DNA from 2 places in the Bacillus sp. ISL-75 genome. Region 1 is predicted to be linked to the other one. Evidence: riboswitches for the same ligand, from Rfam matches in the RefSeq annotation. Region 1 holds a riboswitch; the other holds the start of a gene.
What was found. A riboswitch is a leader RNA that binds a small molecule or an ion and turns the genes downstream of it on or off. The one in region 1 is predicted to bind S-adenosylmethionine.

Region 1 (11,710 bases):
ATTAGTCATACATATAATATATACGGATTAGTTAATAATGCTGGAGTTGGGCATTTCGGTCCATTTGTGGAAATGGATGAACATCACATAACAGAAATGATCAATACAAATGTTTCAGGAACTATTTTAATGACCAAAGCAATTTTACCTCAACTGCTAAAGACTTCAGACGGACGCATTTTGAATATAATTTCAACAGCTGGCTTGCGTGGAAAAGTGAATGAAGCGGTTTATGTGGCTAGTAAATTTGCAATTAGAGGCTTTACAGAGAGTCTGCAGAAAGAATACGAAGGGAGTGGGATTAAATTTAATGCGGTGTATATGGGAGGAATGGACACACCGTTTTGGGATAATAGTGACCATGTCAAAGATACCTCCCGTTTCCGCTCACCAAGGGAAGTTGCCGAAATGATTATCGAACAAATGAATCAAGATTCCATTATTATCGAAAGTAAAAAATCATGATGCTTTTGTCATGATTTTTTACTTTCTGATAAGTATGATTCGATGAGCTCTATCGGGAACCCTTTTCGATATAATGCTTGTTTCATCTTTTGTTCATATTCAAAGCCACTGTATTGACTAAATTTCCGATGGGCCTTCTCACCTTGGAATCTGATTGCCTCCATTTCCTCATCCATCTCGTTGTTCATCCCGACATCATTAACAGCAATATTAATGACTTCATATGGATAACCTTTTCTAAGGAGCAGATTCTCAAGTTTCTGTTTTTGAATTTTTAATGATTCCTTTGTATTCTTTTCGTAAAACTTTGAGCTTATTTTGGTTGCTTTTTCAATCTGTTGCTCGAGAGGATATTCCTTTAGTGCATGGTTGAGAATTCCTTCTACTATTCCCTTTTCCTTTAATTCCATTTTTATTACATTGGGACCTTTATCAGTAGTATTGGCTTGGGTTCGTACATAGGCCAACGCGAATTCCTCGTCATTTATGTATTTCTGGGCAGTTAATCTATGAAGAATTTCATTGATGACAGGTTCATCTATTTCCTTTAATACAAGATAATCTTTTATTTCTTTTTCCGATCTCATTCTTCTGGCTAAGTAATGAATGGCTTTGTTGTATGCTTTGCGAATGTCGTCTTGATACTGAATTTCTACGAAGGAAAAATCATCAAGCTCCATTCCTTTTTTTAATTGAAATTTGATTAGAACATCACTGTCGACACTAAAGGCAAATTCCTCACCCTTACCCTTACCGTAATCCATAAAAATATTGAATCGATCCTGAGTTTTCTGTTGTGTGGTGATCTTTGTTATAATGGCCACGTTATTCACCTCATCAATACTTTACCATATTCCTCATTATCTATTGTAAGATTAAACGTAAAAGGGGGCGAAAAAAATGAAAATAACGATTGCAGGCGGAACAGGCTTTGTAGGGCAAGCACTTACCAAACACCTGTTGAAAAATAATCATGAGATAATTATTTTATCAAGAAAATCGATTGAGACAAATCGTAGTGATGGAATTCGATACGTCGAGTGGCTAAGTGATATTTCAAGCCCCATTCATGAACTCCAAGATACTGATATTTTTATCAACCTTGCAGGCGAATCGATTAATAGTGGACGTTGGACGGTAAAAAGAAAAGAAAAGATTCTAAACAGTCGCTTAGAGTCTGTTCATGCACTGCTAGCCATTATAAATAAATTAGACACCAAACCAAAGGCACTGATCAATGCAAGTGCAATTGGGATTTATGGAACATCCTTTGATAAAACTTTTACTGAAGAAGATAACCATGGCTTTGGGAATGATTTCTTGGCCGACACAGTTAAGCAATGGGAAATCGAAGCTGGAAAAGCCAGCCAATTAGGGATACGTACTGTTTTTTGCAGGTTCGGAATCATCCTTGATAAACACCAAGGGGCTCTTCAAAAAATGGCAATCCCTTATAAATCATTTATCGGTGGTCCCATTGGAAATGGACGTCAGTGGATGTCATGGATTCACATTGAGGATGTGGTCCAAGGGATATCCTTTATTATCGAAAATGAAAAAATGGATGGACCCATCAATTTCACTGCACCGAAATCGGTAACGATGACTGAGTTTGGAAAAACACTTGCACGAGTATTAAACCGCCCCCACTGGCTTCCGGTCCCAAGTTTTGCACTACGTCTGCTGCTTGGTGAAATGAGTACATTGGTGGTTGATGGACAAAGGGTATTACCGAATAAGCTTTTAGAAACTGGCTATCAATTTAAGTATTCCGATTTACATTTGGCATTGAAAAATATATTTTCTTAAAAAATAGTATCATTCCTTTCTTAAAAGGTAAAAATGGAAATAAGTACATAACGTGCTTTTATTTTTTACCACATAGCTTGATGACAATTAACTAAAAAAATGTTGAAAGGAATGAGCAAAATGGCGGAAAAAAAGAAAAAAGATAAGGATCGAGGCAAATACTCATTAACCAGTATGCAGGAAGTCTCATATCAAAGAGAATTTAAAATGGCAGACCGGGCAGGCGGATACCACGACAAAAAAACGAGACTATAGTTAAACTATATCTGAGATTATATATGGACCTAATAGTTCTCCTGAAGTATTTTCCATTCATGGTTACCTTTCTAATTGTAAATGATATTAAAGGGAGCAATTCGGCTCCTGAAAGTTAACAATGAAAGGGGTTTTTAGTAATGGGTCGTATGCATAATGGAACTGGTAATAGTAACAAAAGCTCACTTCCACAAACACCTAAGAACCTAAAAATAACGGATGGAAATGATGTAGAATACTCTGCAGAATTTGCAGACCATGCAGATCTTGAGGCACTCGCACGTGCCAATGCTGCTAATCAACGTGTAAACATGAAAAGAAATAAATGATTTAGGCCAAAAAGAAGAAGCAGGACATCCTGCTTCTTTTTATATATTAAAACTTATCTCAGCGCGCTAACTCTACTGCCTTTTTTGATATGGTCGATTCGTACTCTCCTAGGATTGGATAATACCGTAGTGACTTTTGTTGTTTAACTAAATATTCTACTTCCTCTTTCGCACCCTGGATTACTATTATTTCATCAGAGACTTCTTCAATCCATGTAAGCGCAGGCGAGATATAATCAATTAAAGGCCCTTGAACTAACCAATACTCTTTTAATAGACCATTATTCTCTTCCACAGAAACCGCAGAAGATCTCTGAGCCCTTCTACTGATCGTTTGATTTTGACAGACATAGACTAAATCTTCAATTACAGCACTTGCAGTTGGAAACATCCCCGCTCCTGGTCCCTGTAAAGTGATACTCCCAACAATATCTGAGTGAACATTTACAGCGTTTTCTACCCCTTCAATAGAATAAAATGGATGTGTTTTCCCAACAAGAACCGGTCTAACGGTTGCATTAATTTGATCACCTATCATATGAATACTTGCAATATGTTTAAACCTTAACCCAAGCTTTTCAGTCGCTTCAATTAATTCACTCGTGATCGAAGTAATCCCTTCACGTTCAACATCCTGCCAATTTGGTTCTTTCCCAAAAGCAATTCTGCTGAGAATCATTGTTTTATAAAAAGCATCAAAGCCCTCCACATCGTTGGTTGGATCCACTTCAGCATACCCCTTCTCTTGCGCTAAAATAAGAGCATCAGCAAATGACTGCTTCTTCTCGCGCATTTCCGTTAGGATAAAATTCGATGTCCCATTAAGAATTCCTTGGATGTGACGAACTCGGTTAACATTTAATAACTGCCTTAAGGTTTGAATAACCGGAATACCACCCGCAACTGTGGCTTCGTAACCCACCGAAACATTATAATTCTCGGCTAACTCGAGCAACTCATTCCCGTGGTGTGCAAACATTTCTTTATTCGCTGTGATTATGTGGCAACCACTTTTTATAGCTTGTTTTAAAAAAGTAAAGGGGGGTTCTTTGTCGACGATTGCTTCGACAACAACATCAAGCTGCGGAAGACTTAAAATTTCATTGAAATCTGAGGTGATTAGTACATCGTTATTAATATTTCTCTTTTTCTGCTTATTTTTAATTAGTATGGCTGCAACTTCCACTTTTCTCCCTAACACTCTCTCAAGCTCTTCCGCATGAGATTGAATTGTTCTATAAACGCCTTCCCCAACTGTACCAAAGCCTAGAATTGCCACTTTAATGACAGACATGCTCTCCACCCCTTAAATAATATTAGACATGACTAATAGGTTTTTTTTATATCATATAAATAAGAAAAAACCCTCTTCATAAGAAGAGGGTAGATTTCCTCCTCTTATCTGTCAGGTTAAAAATAACCTGCAGGAATTAGCACCTTTTCAAGAATTACCTTGATGGTTGCCGGGCTTCATCGGGCCTAGTCCCTCCGCCGCTCTGGATAAGAGTTTTATTTAGTTAGTTTTTCATTTAACTTCCAAGTTATAAAGAGAATTCTAGTTGATTCCAAGGTAGTTGTCAATATTATTTGAAATTTCTTTTTATTGGAGTGAAGAAACGTGTAGATATATCTAATTACCCCCCAAAAAATAAGCCCACCATATGGCGGGCTAGAAAAAATTCATATTTATCTGTGCAGTTTTCCTTCAGCAAGCTTGATTTGCTTTTCCACTTGCTCTGGAGCCGTTCCCCCAAAGCTATTTCGCACACCAACAACATGCTCAGGAGCCAATACAACATAAATATCTTCCTCAAATAATGGACTAAAGCCCTGATATTCTTCGAAGCTCAGATCTAGCAAAAATTTGTTAGACTGAATCGCATATAAAACAATTTTTCCGATAACTTCATGCGCATCACGGAAGGGCAGACCTTTTCTTACCAAATAATCAGCAATATCTGTGGCATTAGAAAAGTCATTGTTAATGGCCTTACGCATCACGTCTTTATTTACTGTCATCGTTTCAATCATCGGTGCTAATAACATTAAGGAACCTTCAAGCGTTTCAACCGTATCAAACATGCCTTCCTTATCTTCCTGTAAATCCTTGTTATATGCGAGTGGCAGACCTTTAAGAACGGTGAGCAGTCCGATTAAATTACCATATGTCCGTCCGGTTTTTCCACGTAGCAGCTCAGGTACGTCTGGATTTTTCTTTTGCGGCATAATACTTGAACCTGTGCAAAACGAATCATCCAACTCGACGAACTGAAACTCCTGGCTCGACCAAATGACAAGCTCTTCGGATAATCTGGAAATATGGGTCATGATTATTGAACCAATCGATAAAAACTCAAGGATAAAGTCGCGATCACTGACAGCATCCATACTATTAGGATAAACCGTTTCAAAACCTAACAGTTCCGCGACACGTTCACGGTTGATCGGAAACGTCGTTCCTGCCAATGCTCCTGAACCAAGAGGCAGCCAATTGATACGCTTCAAACTATCAATCAATCTCTCTTTATCACGTTCAAACATCCAAAAATAAGCCATTAAATGATGGGCAAAGGATACAGGCTGGGCACGCTGCAGGTGAGTATACCCAGGAATTAACGTTTGGACATTCTCTTTCGCCTGCTCAATTAATGCCTGCTGGACATCTTCTATTAATTTAATCAGCTCAGTTGTTTTCGTTCTTAAGTATAGGTGCATGTCGGTGGCCACCTGATCATTACGGCTTCTCCCTGTATGGAGCTTTCCTCCCACCGGACCAATTTTTTCTATTAATAACTTTTCAATATTCATATGGATATCTTCATCTTCAACTAAAAACTCTACCGCGTTATCGTCGACCATTTTCTTGATGGAGAGTAGTCCGTCCTTAATCTTTATAGCATCCTCCATTGGAATAATACCGCACTCACCCAGCATTTGCACATGGGCAAGACTTCCTGCGATATCCTCCTTAGCTAGCTTTTGATCAAAAGTAATTGAGGCTGTAAATTCCTCAACTAGCTTATTCGTTTCTTTCGTAAAACGGCCGCCCCATAACTTAGACATTGATTGCTCCCCCTTAACCTAACAAGACAGCCCTCGAAAAAGGATTCGAGGGCAATCCGAATTATTTTAAAATTGATTCCTTTTTATTCACTTCTGAATAGACCTTTGTTGGCAGACCCCAAATCTTAATAAATCCTACTGCGGCATTATGATCAAACGCATCACCTTTGGAATACGTTGCTAATTCCTCGTTGTATAAGCTGTAAGGTGACTTTCTGCCCACAACCGTATGATTACCTTTATGAAGCTTGACACGAATTGTTCCAGAAACGTTCTTTTGAGTTTCATTAATAAATGCATCAAGTGCTGGTTTTATCGGAGAATACCAAAGTCCTTCGTAAATGATCTTAGACATTTGCTGTTCAACCTGTGTCTTAAATTGTGTAACCTCACGAGTTAGAGTTAAAAACTCTAATTCTTTATGGGCATTGATTAAAATTAGCGCAGCAGGATTTTCGTACACTTCACGAGATTTAATTCCTACTAGTCTATTTTCAATATGATCAATACGGCCAACACCGTGCTTGCCGCCAAGCGCATTTAAGGTTTCAATTAATTGAACAAGTGGGAGTTTCTCACCGTTAAGGGCAACAGGTACCCCCTGTTCAAATTCAATTTCAACATACTCCGCTGCATCTGGTGTAAGTTCAATTGGATTCGTCCAATCAAAGGCTGCTTCTGGCGCCTCAGCCCATGGATCCTCTAGAACTCCGGCCTCACAAGCACGTCCCCAGATATTGGCATCAATTGAAAATGGATTATCTAAATCGACTGGGATTGGAATTCCGTTCTCCTCAGCATATTTGATTTCTTCGTCACGTGTCATTCCCCATTCACGAACAGGGGCAACAACTTTTAAACTTGGGTTCAATGCTTGGATGGAAACTTCAAAACGTACTTGGTCATTTCCTTTACCTGTGCAGCCATGAGCAACAGCAGTAGCCCCCTCTTTTTCAGCTACCTCCACTAATAGTTTTGAAATAAGCGGTCTAGATAAAGCTGAAGATAATGGATATTTTCCTTCATATAAGCAATTAGCTTTTAATGCTGGTAAAATATATTCCTTTGCTAATAATTCTTTAGCATCGATCATATAGGCTTTAATGGCTCCGACATTCAGTGCCTTATTTTTGATGGCTTCTAAGTCTTTTCCTTCACCGACATCTAGACCTAATGCAATTACATCGTAGCCATATTTTTCTTGAATCCATTTTACTGAAACTGATGTATCTAAACCGCCTGAGTAGGCTAAAATGATTTTTTCTTTTGCCATTGTTATTATTCTCCTCTTACTGTATGTGTATTTTTATTCAACCAATAGAATTATTATACAACAAATCTCATGGAAAAGGAAACAATTATGCTAGTAAAAGTTTTAAAATTGCTTTCTGGGCATGAAGACGGTTCTCAGCTTCATCAAAAACCACTGAATGAGGACCATCGATGACCTCTGCTGTTACCTCTTCGCCTCGATGGGCGGGCAAGCAATGCAAAAAGATATAGTCCTCCTTTGCATTCTTACAAAGTTCATTATTTACTTGAAATCCATGGAATGCCTCGAGTCTTTTTGAAGTTTCCTCTTCCTGCCCCATACTGGTCCAGACATCTGTTACGATGACATCTGCATCTTTAACAGCTTCTAGCGGATCATTTGTAATCACGAGCTTACATCCAGTTTGTTTTCCAACTTTAATTGCCTTCTCTGTTATTTCTCCATCAGGCAAATATCCTGGTGGACTGGCAATGCTAATATCCATTCCAACCTTCATCGCGCCTTCCATTAAAGAATGAGCCATATTGTTATTGCCGTCCCCTATATAGCACATCTTTAAGCCGGACAGTTTCCCTTTATGCTCAAGAATCGTTAAAAGGTCTGCTAACACTTGGGTAGGGTGCTGCAGGTCAGTTAAACCATTAATAACTGGTACTGTTGCATGCTCAGCTAATTCTTCGACTGAATCGTGTGAAAACGTTCGAATCATTAATCCGTCCACATAGCGCGACAACACTTTTGCGGTATCAAAAATACTTTCTCCTCTTCCAAGCTGAATATCCTTTGAACTTAAGAATATTGCATGACCGCCTAACTGCAGCATCCCTACCTCAAATGATACCCTTGTACGGGTGGATGATTTTTCAAAAATCATCCCTAAAACCTTCCCGCTTAAATACGGATGCGGTTTTCCTTGTTTTTGGAGCTTTTTCATCTCTATCGCCTCGTTTAGAAGATAGAGGATTTCATCTGTACTAAAATCGGAAAGCTGTAAAAAGCCCTTTCCTTTAAGTTTCGGCTTATTTATATTACTAATTTCATTTAATTTAATGGCCTCACCCATGAACGGCACCTCTCTCTTCCAACTTGTAATATTCATTCATAGATCGAACCTCAGAATCGGATTGAGATCCTTTTTCCAGGCCGATTATCGCTTCAATTGTATCTAAGTGTGTAAATACTGGTACCTTGTAGCGAACAGCATGCTCGCGAATCTGGAAACCAAATTTAATTTTATTTCGTCCTTGATTCGGTATATTTATGACAGCCTTCATGGACTGTTTTCGGAAAAGTTCAATGACTTCTGCATCGTCCTTAATCACTTTTTCAACATCAATTCCATGGTTTTGGAAATATGAAGCAGTCCCCTCGGTAGCAACAATCTTGTATTGTTTTATTACAAGTTCTTGAATGATAGGAAGTGATGCTTGCTTATCTCGATCAGAAATGGAACAGAAAATATAATTTTCACCTTGTTGCCAGCCAAGAGTAGGAATCGACTTTTCAAGTGCCTCTTGATAGGTTACTCCCATGCCAAGCGCTTCACCTGTTGATTTCATTTCTGGTCCTAGCACATGGTCAACACCTTTTAGTTTACTTGATGAAAAAACAGGTGTTTTTACTGAAAAATAGGATGGCTCATCCATTAGTCCCTTTGTTGAACATAGATCTGAGAGGGTCTCTCCTAATTGAACGCGTGTCGCCCATTCAATCATCGGAATTCCTGTGACCTTACTCATGATTGGCACTGTTCTAGAAGAACGCGGATTGACTTCAAGCACATTAACCTGGCCTTCATAGATAACAAATTGAATGTTCATGATTCCAATAACTGGTGCTGAATTTGCAATTTTTTCTGCATAATCTATTAACGTTTCTTTAATTTTCTCTGACAGTGAAATCGGCGGGAACACCGAGATGCTATCCCCTGAATGGACCCCAGCTTTTTCTATATGTTCAAAGATACCTGGGACGACGATATTTTCCCCATCACATATGACATCAATCTCGCACTCTAATCCAGGTAAGTATTTATCTACTAATAATGGCCACATCGTTGCTTGCGAATTTTTCTCAAGTTGCAGTATATACTGGCTCAATTCCGCTTCTGAAAAAATAGTAAACATTGATTGGCCGCCAATGACATAGGATGGGCGCACAAGGACTGGATAACCAAGTTTAGTGGCTGCTTCTATTAATTCGTCAGAATGCGAAACGGTTTGACCCTCTATATGCGGAATGTTTAAGTCTTCAAGCAACTGGTAAAATTCTTTACGATCTTCTAAGCGATCGACATTTTTTACCGTAGTACCTAAAATTTTGATCCCTTCTTCTTCCAAATCATGGGCTAGATTTATAGCTGTTTGGCCGCCGAACTGAATCAATACACCTTCCACCTGTTCTTTTTCGATGACATGAAGTACATCCTCTGCTGCGAGTGGTTCAAAATAAAGGCGGTCTGCAATCGAATAATCGGTACTAACAGTCTCAGGGTTGTTATTGATAACAACCGCTTCAAAGCCCTTTTTCTTGATCGCATTTGCCGCATGCACTGAACAATAATCAAATTCAATCCCTTGGCCGATTCGAATTGGGCCAGAGCCAATGACAAGAATCTTTTTCTTGCTCGACACTTCAACTTCATCAAACCCGTGCCAGGTTGAATAATAGTAAGGTGTAACAGCATCAAACTCAGCTGAACAGGTATCAACCATTTTATAACCAGGTTTCCAGTTGAGTTCTTTCCACTTGCTTCTTACCTGCTTTTCAGGAATAGCATATATTTGAGATAAGAGCTTGTCGGAAATATTATTTCGCTTTGCTACCTTAAGCAAGGAAACTGGAACATCGCTCCAATTATAGGAAGCTAATTCCGTTTCTAACGTAACGATTGAGCTAATTTTGTGTAAAAACCATGGATCAATCTCGGTCAACTGTCGAACATTTTCAAGTGAGATCCCTCTTCTAAGCGATTCTGCAATGATGAATAATCGCTGATCATTTGCTTGTTTAAGAAGTTCAAGCAAGTTCTTTTCATCAATTAATTTATTTCCCTCGAGGCAAAGTCCATAAACGTTCATTTCCATCGAGCGAATGGCTTTGTTTAAGGCCCCTTCAAATGTCCGATCAATCGCCATGACTTCCCCAGTTGCCTTCATTTGCGTTCCTAAGGTCCGGTCCGCTTCAGGGAATTTGTCAAAAGGAAAGCGAGGTAGTTTTACCACAATATAATCAATCGCTGGCTCAAATGATGCAAAGGTATTACCTGTTATCGGATTCACAATCTCATCCAAATGATACCCAATCGCACACTTCGCTGCCATCCTGGCAATGGGATAACCAGTCGCTTTAGATGCAAGTGCAGAAGAACGGCTCACCCTTGGATTTACTTCGATAATGTAATACTGATTCGATGCCGGATGAAGAGCAAACTGGATGTTACAACCACCGATAATCTTTAATTCTTTAATAACTTTTATAGAAGAATCACGAAGCATTTGATATTGGACATCTGTTAATGTTTGCGACGGAGCAACGACAATGGAATCCCCTGTATGAACACCGACTGGATCCATATTTTCCATATTGCAAACGATGATGCAGGTGTCATTGTCGTCTCTCATGACTTCATACTCAATTTCTTTCCAGCCTTTGATACTTCTTTCTACCAACACCTGCTGAATCGGACTTGCCGCTAAGCCTTTTTTTAGAACAGTTTCCAGTTCTTCATCATTATAAGCAAAGCCGCCTCCATCCCCTCCAAGTGTATACGCAGGGCGAATGATGACTGGAAATCCAATTTCCTTTACAAAGGACACGCCTTCCTCAAAGCTGTGAATAATCGCGGACTCTGGAATTGGTTCACCAATTTTAATCATCAAGTTACGGAACTTTTCTCTGTCCTCACCATTTTTGATAGACTCAACAGATGTTCCTAATAATTCAACATTGTATTTTTCTAAAATATTTTGTTCGTAAAGCTGCACAGTTAAATTCAGACCCGTTTGGCCGCCTAGTGTACCAATAATTCCATCTGGTTTTTCTTTCTTGATGATTTTTTCAATGGTTTCAACGTTAAGCGGTTCAATATATACCTTATCGGCAACGGCTTCATCTGTCATGATGGTGGCCGGGTTATTATTAATTAAAACAACTTCAATTCCTTCTTCTTTCAAGGCTATACATGCCTGTGTACCTGCATAATCAAATTCTGCAGCCTGCCCAATAACAATTGGACCTGATCCAATCACTAGTACCTTTTTTAAACTTTTATTTAATGGCATAAACAGTCTCTCCCATAGAAGCTATCTGAGTTACGAAATTTTTTAAAATATATTCTGTATCGCTTGGTCCTGGATGGGCTTCAGGATGAAATTGCACGGTTTGTATCTGATGGTTCTTATGCATTAGCCCCTCAATCGAACGGTCATTTACGTTTCGGTAGGTGACATCGAATTCCTTGTTGTCAATACTTTCTTCAACTACAACATAGCCATGATTTTGTGCTGTGATTTTC
Region 2 (11,710 bases), on a different contig from region 1:
TTGCATCGCCAACGTTTGCCACATGCGCCCATAGAGTAATTGAATCGATTAATTTGGCCCCTGCTTCTTTACCGCCTTTAATCCCGAAGATAACCATGGAACCTGCACCTTTAGGCAAGTACTTTTTGGCTAATTCATAATCTGGGTGGGATGGGTGTCCTGGATAAGATACCCATTCCACAGCCGGGTGATTGGTTAAATATTCCACCACTTCTTTTGTATTAGCCACATGCTCCTTCATTCGAACATGCAGTGTTTCAAGACCAAGGATAAACTGGAAGGAATTTTGCGGACTTAACGCCGGTCCTAAGTCACGCAGCAATTGGACACGGGCTTTGATAATATAGGCGATCGCACCTAGGGCTTGGGCATAAACCAGGTCATGGTAGCTGGCATCTGGCGTTGTAAAACCAGGGAATCGCGGCGAATTCCAATCGAACTTCCCACCATCGACAATAACTCCACCTGTAGTTGTTCCATTTCCTAAGAGCCATTTGGTGGCAGAATGAATCACAATATCGGCACCATATTCAATTGGCCGGCACAGATATGGAGTGGCAAAGGTGTTATCAATAATTAATGGAACACCTGCTGAATGGGCAATATCGGCGACTTTTTCAATATCAAGTACACGAAGGCTTGGGTTACCAATCGTTTCAGCGAAAACAGCCTTTGTTTTGTCGGTAATAGCCGCACGGAAGTTTTCAGGATTTTCAGGGTCAACAAATTTCACTTTAATCCCGTATTTTGGAAGCGTCACTGCAAAAAGATTATATGTTCCTCCATAGAGATTTGATGCCGATACGATTTCATCGCCAGCTTCAGCAATATTTAAAATGGCGAGGGTAATCGCTGCCATACCGCTAGCAACTGCTAGGGCACCAACGCCGCCTTCCAATAATGCTACTCTTTCTTCAAAAACGGTAGTAGTAGGGTTATGAATGCGTGTGTATATGTACCCAGGTTCCGCTAAGCTAAATAGGTTTGCCGCATGCTCTGTATTCTTAAATTGATAGGCGTTGTTTTGATAAATCGGAACGGCACGAGCCCCCGTTACCGGATCCGGAGACAATCCACCATGAACACTCAATGTTTCAAAACGATACTTCTTTTGATTTTCACCCATACTACTTCCTCCTTTTTTGCAATTCAACAAACAAAACCCCAGCTTCATAGAAGAGGGGGTCTCTCTCCTCATCTCTCAGAGCATCGCCTCTCTGCTGGATTTAGCACCGTGTGATTGTGTTATAAACCGGTTGCTGGGCTTCAAAGGGCCAGTCCCTCCGCCACTCTCGATAAGAATGTTTATTGAATTGTCTTTATTATTTGATTATTCACCTAAAACTTTACAGTAAGTTTAATTCCGAGTCAATAGCTCTGATTAGAAATTTGTTATTTTTGGTAAATTTTCCTGTGCCTTTGTCAAATAGAAGACAGATTCTAGTAATAATGTGGTACGAATTGGAGCGGAAATACGTAATTGGCCGTTATGCTCAAGGGCCCTTAACCGTTCCTTCCCTTCAAGTAGTTGTTTCATTGCCTTAAGGTCACCGCGGATTTCGGATATCGTTCGTGTCACTTCGCTATCATGAAGTATGAAAATTTCTCCATTCTTTATGATAATCTGAATGGCTTTTTGTTCACAAACCAAATTCACTCGCAAATCGATTTGTTCTAGTAACGGCAGAACATGCCTTTGCTGTTTGATTGCTAATTGAAAGTTTTTCAGCATCTCTATCATAATCTACCACTCCGGTCTGCTCTCTTATATTAAATATACAGGAACGGGGCATGAAATCCTCTTTAAAGTGGTCGACAATTATCAACCTTTTAGAGGGGATTTACGGAGATTTCCTGAGAAATATGTCGGATGGAGAAATTTTTTTTTGAAAAGTGTTGAAAATTATTCAAACATTACTGCTGATTAAAGGGCAGCATTTTGTAAAATGAAGTTAGATTCGAAATCGAAAGGATGTGGATTATGAGTTTTAAAGACCGTATTGAATCAGATGAAATTAAAATTTTAAGATTTCTAAACTCGCGAATGAAATTAGCTGAAAAGGATAAAATTTGCTTTCGTAACCTTGTGAAAGGATTTGAAGGTGAAGTTATGTTTGACTCATTGACAGAGAAGCTTCAGTGTCCAAGTCATATTCTAAACGACCTGTTACTGGAAACTAATAATGGTAAATTCCAACTTGATACAGTGATGATTACTCAAGATCCGCTCTATCTTTTTGAAGTAAAAAATTATGAAGGTGACTTTTACTTTGAAGGTGACCGATTCTATGCTCTACCCAAAAAGGAATACAAAAATCCCCTGCATCAACTACAACGAAGTGAATCCCTACTCCGCCAGCTGTTAGAAAGCCTTGGGTATCGAATACCTATTGAGGCTTATGTAGTTTTTATCAACCCCCAGTTTACCTGTTATAAAGCTCCACTTAATGAACCCATTATCTATCCAAATCAGCTCCCCCGCTTTATGCACAATTTAAATAGGAGACCGTCAACATTAAATGGTATGCACAAAAGACTAGCTGACCAACTGGTTTCGATGCATCAAATCGAATCACCTTATGATAGGTTACCTCCATATGACTTCGGCAAATTAAAAAAAGGTAACATTTGTCGGGTCTGCCTCTCATTGAAGACTACTGTTGTAAATAATAAACTTGTGTGTGAGGATTGCGGCTGTCACGAAGTGATTGATCATGCCGTTTTACGTGTTGTGGAGGAAATTAAGCTGCTTTTTCCTGATTTGCGCATTACTACCAAAGTGATTTATGATTGGAGCCAGGGTAGCGCTTCAAAGAAAACCATTAGAAGAATCCTACTGGAAAACTTAAGAATAACAGGTAAGACAAAGGGCTCTTTTTTTGTATAAAACGGAATATGTCCCTTTAACTTTTTATTATAAGGGGACAATTAGATTTTTTTTGACCGCCGTGACTCTTTTTTCCTCTCTCGGGCACAATTATAATTTTTTGTGACCGCGGTGATACTTTTTTTCCTCTCTCGGGCACAATTAGATTTTTGTGATCACTGGAAGCACACTTATTCAAAAAGCAGATGCACTTTGCGCATCTGCTTAGGATAAATGCTGTTTTATTTTTTCAAGCAAAAATGGAACTGATTGAAAAGCGTAGAGGGTTTCTTTTAGCTTGCCGGCTTCAACAAATAATAGGCAAGGGACACTTTCAATTGCTAAATCCCTAGCAAGGTCTGGGTAGAAATTTAAATTCATTTTTCCCATATCTAACTCTACTAGTTGCTCAATGACCTGAAGCATTTTTGAAGCTACCTGACAGGTACCGCACATGGGTGTATAAAAATAGACTAACCCGGTCGCCTTTTTTTCAAGAAAGGCAGATAAATCTGTTCGATTCCATTCGTTCATATATCTTTTAACCCATTTCTAAAAATTCGGTATGAACATCGATATTCGCTCCTATTAGAACGGTTGCCAAATGGTGCACTGGCGCTGTTGCCACCTCACGATACATCCGGTCAATATACAAATGTTCCGCTTGTGGAAATTCTCGTTTTAACTGTTTGCGAAGCTTTTCACCAGAGGAGTCGGCATCCACAAGAATATAGACATCCTTATCCTCAAGAAATTCAATTAGTTCATCTAATTTTGTGATACTGATCGTACCATTGGTACAAATAATTTCTACTGGTTCCTTAACAATTCTTTTGACCTTATTTTTATCTGATTTTCCTTCGACAATAAGAACTTTGTCAACATACGAATCATTCATCATCCATCACCTGTATTAGAAGTTGTTTATGTTAACATATTCTAAAATATTGATTACGTGTGCATTCTTCTGCCTATGTTAACTTTATCATTATTGTCATTTTAAAAATAGGGATTTGCCTCAGAATTCACGTGAAATTTACCTAGTTAACACCATCCTCCATCATCACAATCTGTATATTTTGCATTAGGGTTTTCTGTTGTCGTGACATGTTGATAGATTTTTTGCTGATCCACTTCAAAATGATGCTCTAATTCTACTTGCATGTGATCTGAAAGCTTCATTTTTCCAATCGGTGTATTATCAAGAAACAGTTCCATTTCCCCATTTTTCATTTTGCCAATCACTCGATCAGTAACATCGACTCTTTGCTGCTTTAACGTCATACTCCCACCCTCTTCAATATATTTATTATAAGATTCCCTAAAATAGTAGAAGAAAAAGTGGGAAATTAAGAGAAAAAGCACCTTGACAAGGCGCTTTTTCGGGATTAATTAGTCTTCTTTAATCATTTCTTCATATTGTTCAGCCGTCATGAGCTTGTCTAGTTCGCTGCTGTCTGATAATTCAATGACAATCATCCATGCTTTTTCATATGGAGATTCGTTGACAAACTCAGGGCTATCACTTAAATCTTCATTTACTTCAACGACTTTACCACTAACTGGAGCGTAAAGCTCAGAAACAGTTTTTACAGATTCAACACTTCCAAATGGTTCGTCAGCAGATAACTCATCGCCAACCTCTGGAAGTTCAACGAAAACGATATCTCCTAATTCATGTTGTGCAAAAGCAGTAATCCCCACACGCACTTTTTCCCCTTCAACCTTTACCCATTCATGTTCTTCTGAATACCGTAATTCTTTTGGTGTACTCATCTTAAAAAACCTCCATTGTTTTTTTTAAAATCTATCATCGAAATAAATCGATACCCATTAGTAATGAAGGAAGAGCAGGCTTACTGCCACATTTTTTCATACTCTTCTTCTTTAAAGCCCACGGTGACACGTTCACCATCTGTTAAAATCGGCCGTTTGATTAACATGCCATCGGAAGCCAGTAATTCTAGCAGTTCTTCATCTGTTGCAGACTTCATTTTATCCTTTATCCCTAATTCACGATATTTCATACCGCTTGTGTTAAAGAATTTCTTTAATTCCAGTCCGCTTTTTTGATAAAATTCCTGCAATTCCTCACGACTTGGAGGATGTTCAACAATATGTACTTCTTCATAGGAAAGCTGATGGGCATCCAGCCATTTCTTCGCGTTTCGACAAGTGCCGCATTTCGGATACCAGTAAAACGTCAGAGACATCAATTTCACCGCCTTTTCCTATAAAATATCAATGACTTATTAGAGTCAATTGAATATTATCATACCGTTTTTCAAAATCCTAATGCAAAAAATATGTTCTACTTAAAAAAATTCGACTAATTTTTCAAAATTCCTTCCTTTTCTAATATAAAAATTTAAGCCCCCTTCCTAATAGAAAGGGAGCCTGATTTAATTAAACAAGATAGCGTTCGGCCTTAATTATGACATCAGCAGCTTCACGTTTTTTCGCAATGACATTAATTGGAGTATGACGTGTAAATTTACGAAGCGAGGACAACATCATGCGCAAGGTATCGCCTTGTTCAACAGCCACTAATGTTTCTTTGGCAATCGCCTCAAGCTCATTGAAGGCTTCTTGGCAGTAAATTTGTGTATAAAGAAGTTTCTGCTTGTTCTTATCTAAACCAGTTTTTGCAATCGCCTTTTCAGTACGTAACACAACGGATTCCATTGCATACACGTTAGAAATAAGATCCGCGATATTTGCTAAAACTTCCTGCTCTTTTTCAAGTGCTTTGCCATATTTTTGCGTGGCTAAACCAGCTGCTAAAAGGGCAATCTTTTTTGCATTTCTTACAAGATATTTTTCCTGTGCAAGTGGCTCATCACCAGGTTCTTCTGGTGTTAACATCATTAATTCCTCTTGAAGGGCCACTGCCTTTTGGAATAATGGGAGCTCACCCTTGAACGCTTTTTTCAATAAGGTGCCTGGCACTAGCAGGCGGTTAATTTCATTTGTTCCTTCAAAAATACGCTGAATACGTGCATCACGATACGCTCTTTCAATTGGATACTCCTTCATAAATCCGTATCCACCATGAATTTGTACACCTTCATCCGTTACATAGGCTAATACTTCACTTGCAAAGAATTTATTCAATGAACACTCAATCGCATATTCGGCAATTGAATTTGCCACTAATTTAATATCCTTTTCTTCTTCAGTTGAAAGTTTGCCTTGGTTTTCTTCGTACAGACCAATGGTACGATAGACAGAGCTTTCTGCCGCGTAAATCTTAGAGGCCAGGGTTCCGAATTTTTCTTTGGTTAAATTGAATTGTGAAATTGGTGTTTTAAATTGTTGACGCCCATTTGCATATTTAACAGTCAATTCAAAGGCCTTCTTGGAACCACCCACACTGCCAACTGCAAGCTTATAACGCCCGATATTTAAGATGTTAAAGGCAATCACATGTCCTTTACCAATTTCACCTAATAAATTTTCGACAGGAACGGGAACATCTTCTAAAATAAGCGTCCGAGTGGAAGAACTCTTAATTCCCATTTTCTTCTCCTCTGCACCAGTTGAAACTCCAGCGAAATCCCGATCAACAATGAATGCGGTGAATTGCTCGCCATCAATTTTTGCATATACAACAAATACATCAGCAAAACCGGCATTGGTAATCCATTGCTTTTCCCCGTTTAGAATATAATGAGTACCTGCAGCATTTAATTTAGCCGTTGTTCTGGCACCAAGGGCATCAGAACCAGAACCTGGTTCAGTTAAGGCATAAGCGGCAAGTTTTTCACCTGATGCAAGGGCAGGTAAATATCTGCGTTTTTGGTCCTCATTCCCGAACAACACGATTGGCAGGGAACCAATTCCCACGTGAGCCCCGTGAGAAAGAGAGAAACCACCGCCTCCAGCCATTTTTTCGGTAAGTAGCGATGAGGTAATCTTATCTAGGGCTAAGCCTTCATATTCCTCCGGTACGTCAACTGCTAACAGACCAAGTTCACCGGCTTTTTTAAGGAGCTTCACCGTCCGGTCAAACTCATGGTTTTCTAAATGTTCAAGCTGTGGAACCACTTCTTTTTCAACAAAATCTTCTGCTGTTTTCGCAATCATCAAATGCTCTTCGGTAAAATCCTCCGGTGTAAATAGTTGCTCATAAGTAATATCTTCAATTAAAAAGCTTCCGCCTTTAATGATTTTTTCTGTTTGGTTTGCCATTATTTATTCCTCCTAATCTTTGATTTGTGGGGGCAGATAGCCGCCCCCCTTATAAAAGGTATATGTTCAGGTTTGCTTGGGACAGCCCATAATGGATTAAAGTAATTCAAATACGCCGGCTGCACCCATTCCGCCGCCAATACACATCGTTACTACACCAAATTGTTCTTTCCTGCGTTTTAATTCGTGAATTAGTGAGAGCGTTAATTTTGCTCCCGTACATCCAAGCGGATGTCCTAGGGCAATGGCGCCTCCATTTACGTTAACAATTTCATCATTTAGACCTAATTCCCGAATAACTTGGAGGGATTGGGAAGCAAAGGCTTCATTCAATTCAAATAAGTTAATATCCGATAACTCTAGACCCGCAAGTTTGACGGCCTTTGGAATCGCAACAACCGGTCCCACACCCATAATTTCAGGGGGGACACCGCCAACAGCAAAGGATCTGAATTTTGCCAATGGCTTAAGACCAAGTGCCTCTGCCTTTTCACGGTCCATGACAAGCAAGACGGCAGCCCCGTCACTTGTCTGCGAGGCATTACCAGCCGTTACCGATCCTGTCACGGAGAAAGCCGGGCGGAGTTTACCTAATGTCTGCAAATTTGTATCTGGGCGAACGCCTTCATCCTGTGAAAATTGAATTGTTTTTTCAACAAGCTTATTGTCATTACCTACCGTCCGAATCGTCACATCGACTGGAACAATTTCATCGACGAACTTCCCTTCGGCAATCGCTTTTGCTGCACGCTGATGGCTTCTTACCGCAAAAGCATCTTGATCCTCGCGGGAAATTCCATATTTCATCGCCACTTGCTCGGCCGTGTGACCCATTCCCATATAATACTGAGGAGCCGTTTCTGCTAGTTTGATATTTGGACGGACGACATGCCCCATCATTGGGATCATGCTCATCGATTCTGCTCCGCCAGCGATAGCTGTATCGGTATGGCCTAGCATGATTCCCTGTGCGGCATAAGCAATTGCCTGCAATCCTGAAGAACAGAAACGATTGACTGTGATCGCAGGAACGGTATATGGAAGACCTGCTAATGCCCCAATATTGCGAGCCATGTTGTTGCCTTGTTCCGCTTCAGGCATTGCACATCCAATGATTAAATCATCAATATTCCCTTCATAATTTCCAGCACGCCTTAATGTTTCCTTTACCACCAATGCTCCCAAATCATCAGGGCGAACATGGGCGAGCGTACCTTTCTTCGCTTTACCTACCGGGGTCCTTGCTCCGGCAACGATTACCGCTTCTCTCATGGAAGTTCCCTCACTTTCTGTTAAATTAGAAAAATACGAATCTATATTGGGGTCTATCCCCTCGTTCTTAACGATCTAAGCGAAACCTTTTGTAAGAGGGGTCAGCCCCCTTTTTTTAAAATTAGTTTCTTAATGGTTTACCCTTCACAAGCATATGCTGCATGCGCTGCTGTGATTTTGGCTCCGAAATTAGGCTTAAGAAAGCTTCTCTTTCAAGATCCAATAAATATTGCTCATCTACTTCTGTCCCGAATGGTACTTTTCCGCCTGCAATCACATAGGCAATCTTCTTGGCAATTTTCAGATCATGCTCAGAAATATACCCAGATAAACGCATCGCTTCGGCACCAAGTAACAGGGTCGCATAGCCAGTTTCACCAACGACCGGCACCTTTCTGCGTACTTTCGGTTTATAGCCTTGTTCGTGTAAAGCTAACACTGCTTGTTTCGCATCATAAAGCAGGTGATCGTTATTAAAGCTGATTCCATCTGAAGAATCCAAGAAATTATTTTCACGTGCTTCTTCAGCGGATGTGGAAACTTTTGCGGTGGCAATTGTTTCAAACACTTTATTAGCGACATTTTGCAGGTCAAATGGTACACCGTTAGGAAGGTTTTCTAAGTGCTTCATATAAAGCTCTTTATTTCCGCCGCCGCCTGGAAGTAAGCCGACACCAACTTCAACAAGGCCCATATACGTTTCGGCTGAAGCTTGAATGTGCGCAGCCGGCAGGCACACCTCTGCACCACCGCCAAGTGTCATTCCAAATGGGGCAGCGACGACTGGCTTAGGACTGTATTTCACTTTCAGCAAGGCACTATGAAGGTGACGGACAATCATATCAAGTTCATAAATATTGTCATCCTGCACTTCCATGAGCATCATCGCTAGGTTCGCTCCGACACAGAAGTTCTTTCCTTGGTTACCGATGACTAGCCCCTTATAGTTCTTCTCAACTTCTTCCACGGCATAGTTAATCATTTGAACAATATCAAGACCAATGGCATTGTTAGGTGAATGGAACTCTAATAGGGCTACGCCATCACCGATATCAATCAGACTTGCCCCGCTATTTTTTTTAATGATACCTTTTTGTTTCTTTATCTTTTTCAGGTCGAGTGCCTTCGGATTAAATTCAACCAATCGATATTGGCCATTATCATAGAAGAACAACTCGCCATTTTCTTCTAAATAGAAGGATGAATGTCCTTTTTCTAACATTTCCGTTACCAAGGCTGGAACTTCAAGACCGGCTTCCTTCATTTTTTGAACGGATTTTTCCACCCCAATCGCATCCCATGTTTCGAATGGGCCTGTTTCCCAGCCAAAGCCCCATTTCATTGCACGGTCGATGGAAACGATATCGTCAGCAATCTCGCCTAATAGCTGCGCGGAGTATACAAGCGACTGTGCCATTGTATTCCATAAGAATTGTCCGGCCCGATCATTGGCATATACAAGCGCTTTCAATTTATTCGCTGTACCTTTTTCCTGCTTGCTAAGTTCAACCGCAGGTGTCGAAAGCTTTTTCCGTGGACCATATTCTAACGTGTTTGGATCCAATTCAAGAATCTCTTTCCCTTTTTTCAAAAAGAAGCCTTGACCTGATTTGCTTCCAAGCCAGCCTTTTTCAACCATTGCTTTCAAAAAGGCTGGGATTTCGAAAACTTCCTTTTCTTTGCCTTCGACTTTTTCATAGACGTTATTAGCCACATGATAAAATGTGTCCAATCCAACCACGTCTAGTGTTCGAAAGGTTGCACTCTTTGCCCGGCCAATGAGTGGCCCGGTGATGGAGTCTACTTCACCGACACTTAAGCCTGCCTTCAACATTTCCTGAACAGTTACGAGCAGACCGTAAGTCCCGATCCGGTTAGCGATAAAGTTTGGTGTATCCTTGGCGACAACCACACCTTTTCCTAAGACATCCTCACCGAAAGTTTTCATGAATGAAAGTACTTCTGGAGCCGTATATTGAGTAGGAATCACTTCAAGCAATTTCAAATAGCGCGGCGGGTTAAAGAAGTGCGTGCCAAGGAAATGCTTTTGGAAATCTTCAGAACGGCCTTCAACCATCGCTTCTACAGAAATTCCAGAGGTATTGGAACTAATGATGCTGCCAGGTTTACGGTATTGTTCGACCTTTTCAAATACCTGTTTCTTGACGTTGAGGTTTTCAACAACCACCTCAATGACCCAGTCCACATCTTTCAGCTTGACTAAATCATCCTCAAGGTTACCGGCTTCAATCAGGGCCAAATTCTTTTTCACCGCGAGTGGGGCAGGTTTTTGCTTCAATAATTTTTGAATGGACGTGGTACTGATGCGGTTACGGACTTGTTTATCCGCTAAAGTCAGCCCTTTGGCTTCTTCTTCTTTCGTTACTTCACGTGGCACAATATCCAATAATAGTGTAGGAATACCGATATTGGCTAGGTGGGCAGCAATTCCTGACCCCATGACTCCGGACCCTAGGACAGCTGCTTTTTTAATTAATTGGTTCAACATTGTCTCCCCCTTCAAACTTTGAATGAATACTCATTCATTTTTTTGTCAAAAAAAATTCACATGTGAATGAGTATTATTATTACTTACTATAGAATATTTTGAAAATTTGTGCAATCCATAAACGTGGAATTTTATAATTTTTTTTAAAAATAAATTTTTAAATATTTTGCTATAAAAGGGCACCCTAATATCCGAGGTGATAACGATGGCGAAAATGAAGAAGGATCCTTCTAAAGCAGGCGTTAGTGCTGCGAGTGTGAAGGGCAATGGCGGGCCAGGCGGCGAAGAGGCTCAAGTTGACAAAAAAAACAGCCAAAACAATCAATTTAAACGAGGATGAAGAAAAACAGGCTGAGTACGTCAGCCTGTTTCTCATTTTGCATAAAAATTCCTGTTTGAGAGACCATATAGTCGTAAAGATTACACGAATTAGGAGGGTTAATATGCAGCAACAAAATATGAATATGCCTAACATGAACATGCAAAATCAACAAACGAGGATGCCAGAACCTCCCGGAGTTGTATCAACAAAAGATGCCCTTTATTTAACAGATATGATGTCATGGAACTTGCTGTCTGCTAAAAAAGCACACTTTTTTGCCGGGCAGTGTCAGGACCCTGAATTAAAAGCAGAAGCAGATAAAGTGGGACAAATGCACCAGCGCCACTACCAACAACTGCTAGGTCACCTAGGCCAGCACGCCAACCAACAGCAGCCACTCAATAATATGCAATAAAGAATAGACGCAAAAAGGAGGAAAGTTGAAATGAATCAATATCAAAACCAACAACAAAAGATTAAAAACCCTGAGACTCAGGTACCAAAAACGCCGCAAATGAACGAACGCGATTTCATCAATGATTTACTAACA

Region 2: it holds a riboswitch for S-adenosylmethionine, as region 1 does, so the genes downstream of both, J7E63_RS19540 (O-acetylhomoserine aminocarboxypropyltransferase/cysteine synthase family protein) here and J7E63_RS11685 (homoserine dehydrogenase) in region 1, are expected to answer to the same signal.

Annotation. Positions count from the first base shown of each region.
Region 1 covers NZ_JAGGQX010000025.1:57,992-69,701, reverse strand. The annotation lists gene J7E63_RS11710 (SDR family NAD(P)-dependent oxidoreductase) at 1-465, shown strand, start outside; gene recX (recombination regulator RecX) at 474-1,289, opposite strand; gene J7E63_RS11700 (TIGR01777 family oxidoreductase) at 1,366-2,274, shown strand; gene J7E63_RS11695 (YfhE family protein) at 2,395-2,529, shown strand; gene J7E63_RS11690 (YfhD family protein) at 2,670-2,858, shown strand; gene J7E63_RS11685 (homoserine dehydrogenase) at 2,917-4,152, opposite strand; SAM riboswitch class I at 4,254-4,365, opposite strand; gene argH (argininosuccinate lyase) at 4,545-5,921, opposite strand; gene J7E63_RS11675 (argininosuccinate synthase) at 5,983-7,194, opposite strand; gene argF (ornithine carbamoyltransferase) at 7,280-8,257, opposite strand; gene carB (carbamoyl-phosphate synthase (glutamine-hydrolyzing) large subunit) at 8,250-11,477, opposite strand; gene J7E63_RS11660 (carbamoyl phosphate synthase small subunit) at 11,464-11,710, opposite strand, start outside.
Region 2 covers NZ_JAGGQX010000050.1:5,832-17,541, reverse strand. The annotation lists gene J7E63_RS19540 (O-acetylhomoserine aminocarboxypropyltransferase/cysteine synthase family protein) at 1-1,126, opposite strand, end outside; SAM riboswitch class I at 1,192-1,302, opposite strand; gene J7E63_RS19535 (SCP2 sterol-binding domain-containing protein) at 1,382-1,741, opposite strand; gene J7E63_RS19530 (nuclease-related domain-containing protein) at 1,982-2,887, shown strand; gene J7E63_RS19525 (thioredoxin family protein) at 3,092-3,400, opposite strand; gene J7E63_RS19520 (toprim domain-containing protein) at 3,408-3,764, opposite strand; gene J7E63_RS19515 (YusG family protein) at 3,911-4,150, opposite strand; gene gcvH (glycine cleavage system protein GcvH) at 4,259-4,642, opposite strand; gene J7E63_RS19505 (arsenate reductase family protein) at 4,723-5,079, opposite strand; gene J7E63_RS19500 (acyl-CoA dehydrogenase family protein) at 5,273-7,057, opposite strand; gene J7E63_RS19495 (acetyl-CoA C-acetyltransferase) at 7,154-8,329, opposite strand; gene J7E63_RS19490 (3-hydroxyacyl-CoA dehydrogenase/enoyl-CoA hydratase family protein) at 8,451-10,838, opposite strand; gene J7E63_RS19485 (YuzL family protein) at 11,044-11,178, shown strand; gene J7E63_RS19480 (hypothetical protein) at 11,282-11,575, shown strand; gene J7E63_RS19475 (spore coat protein) at 11,606-11,710, shown strand, end outside.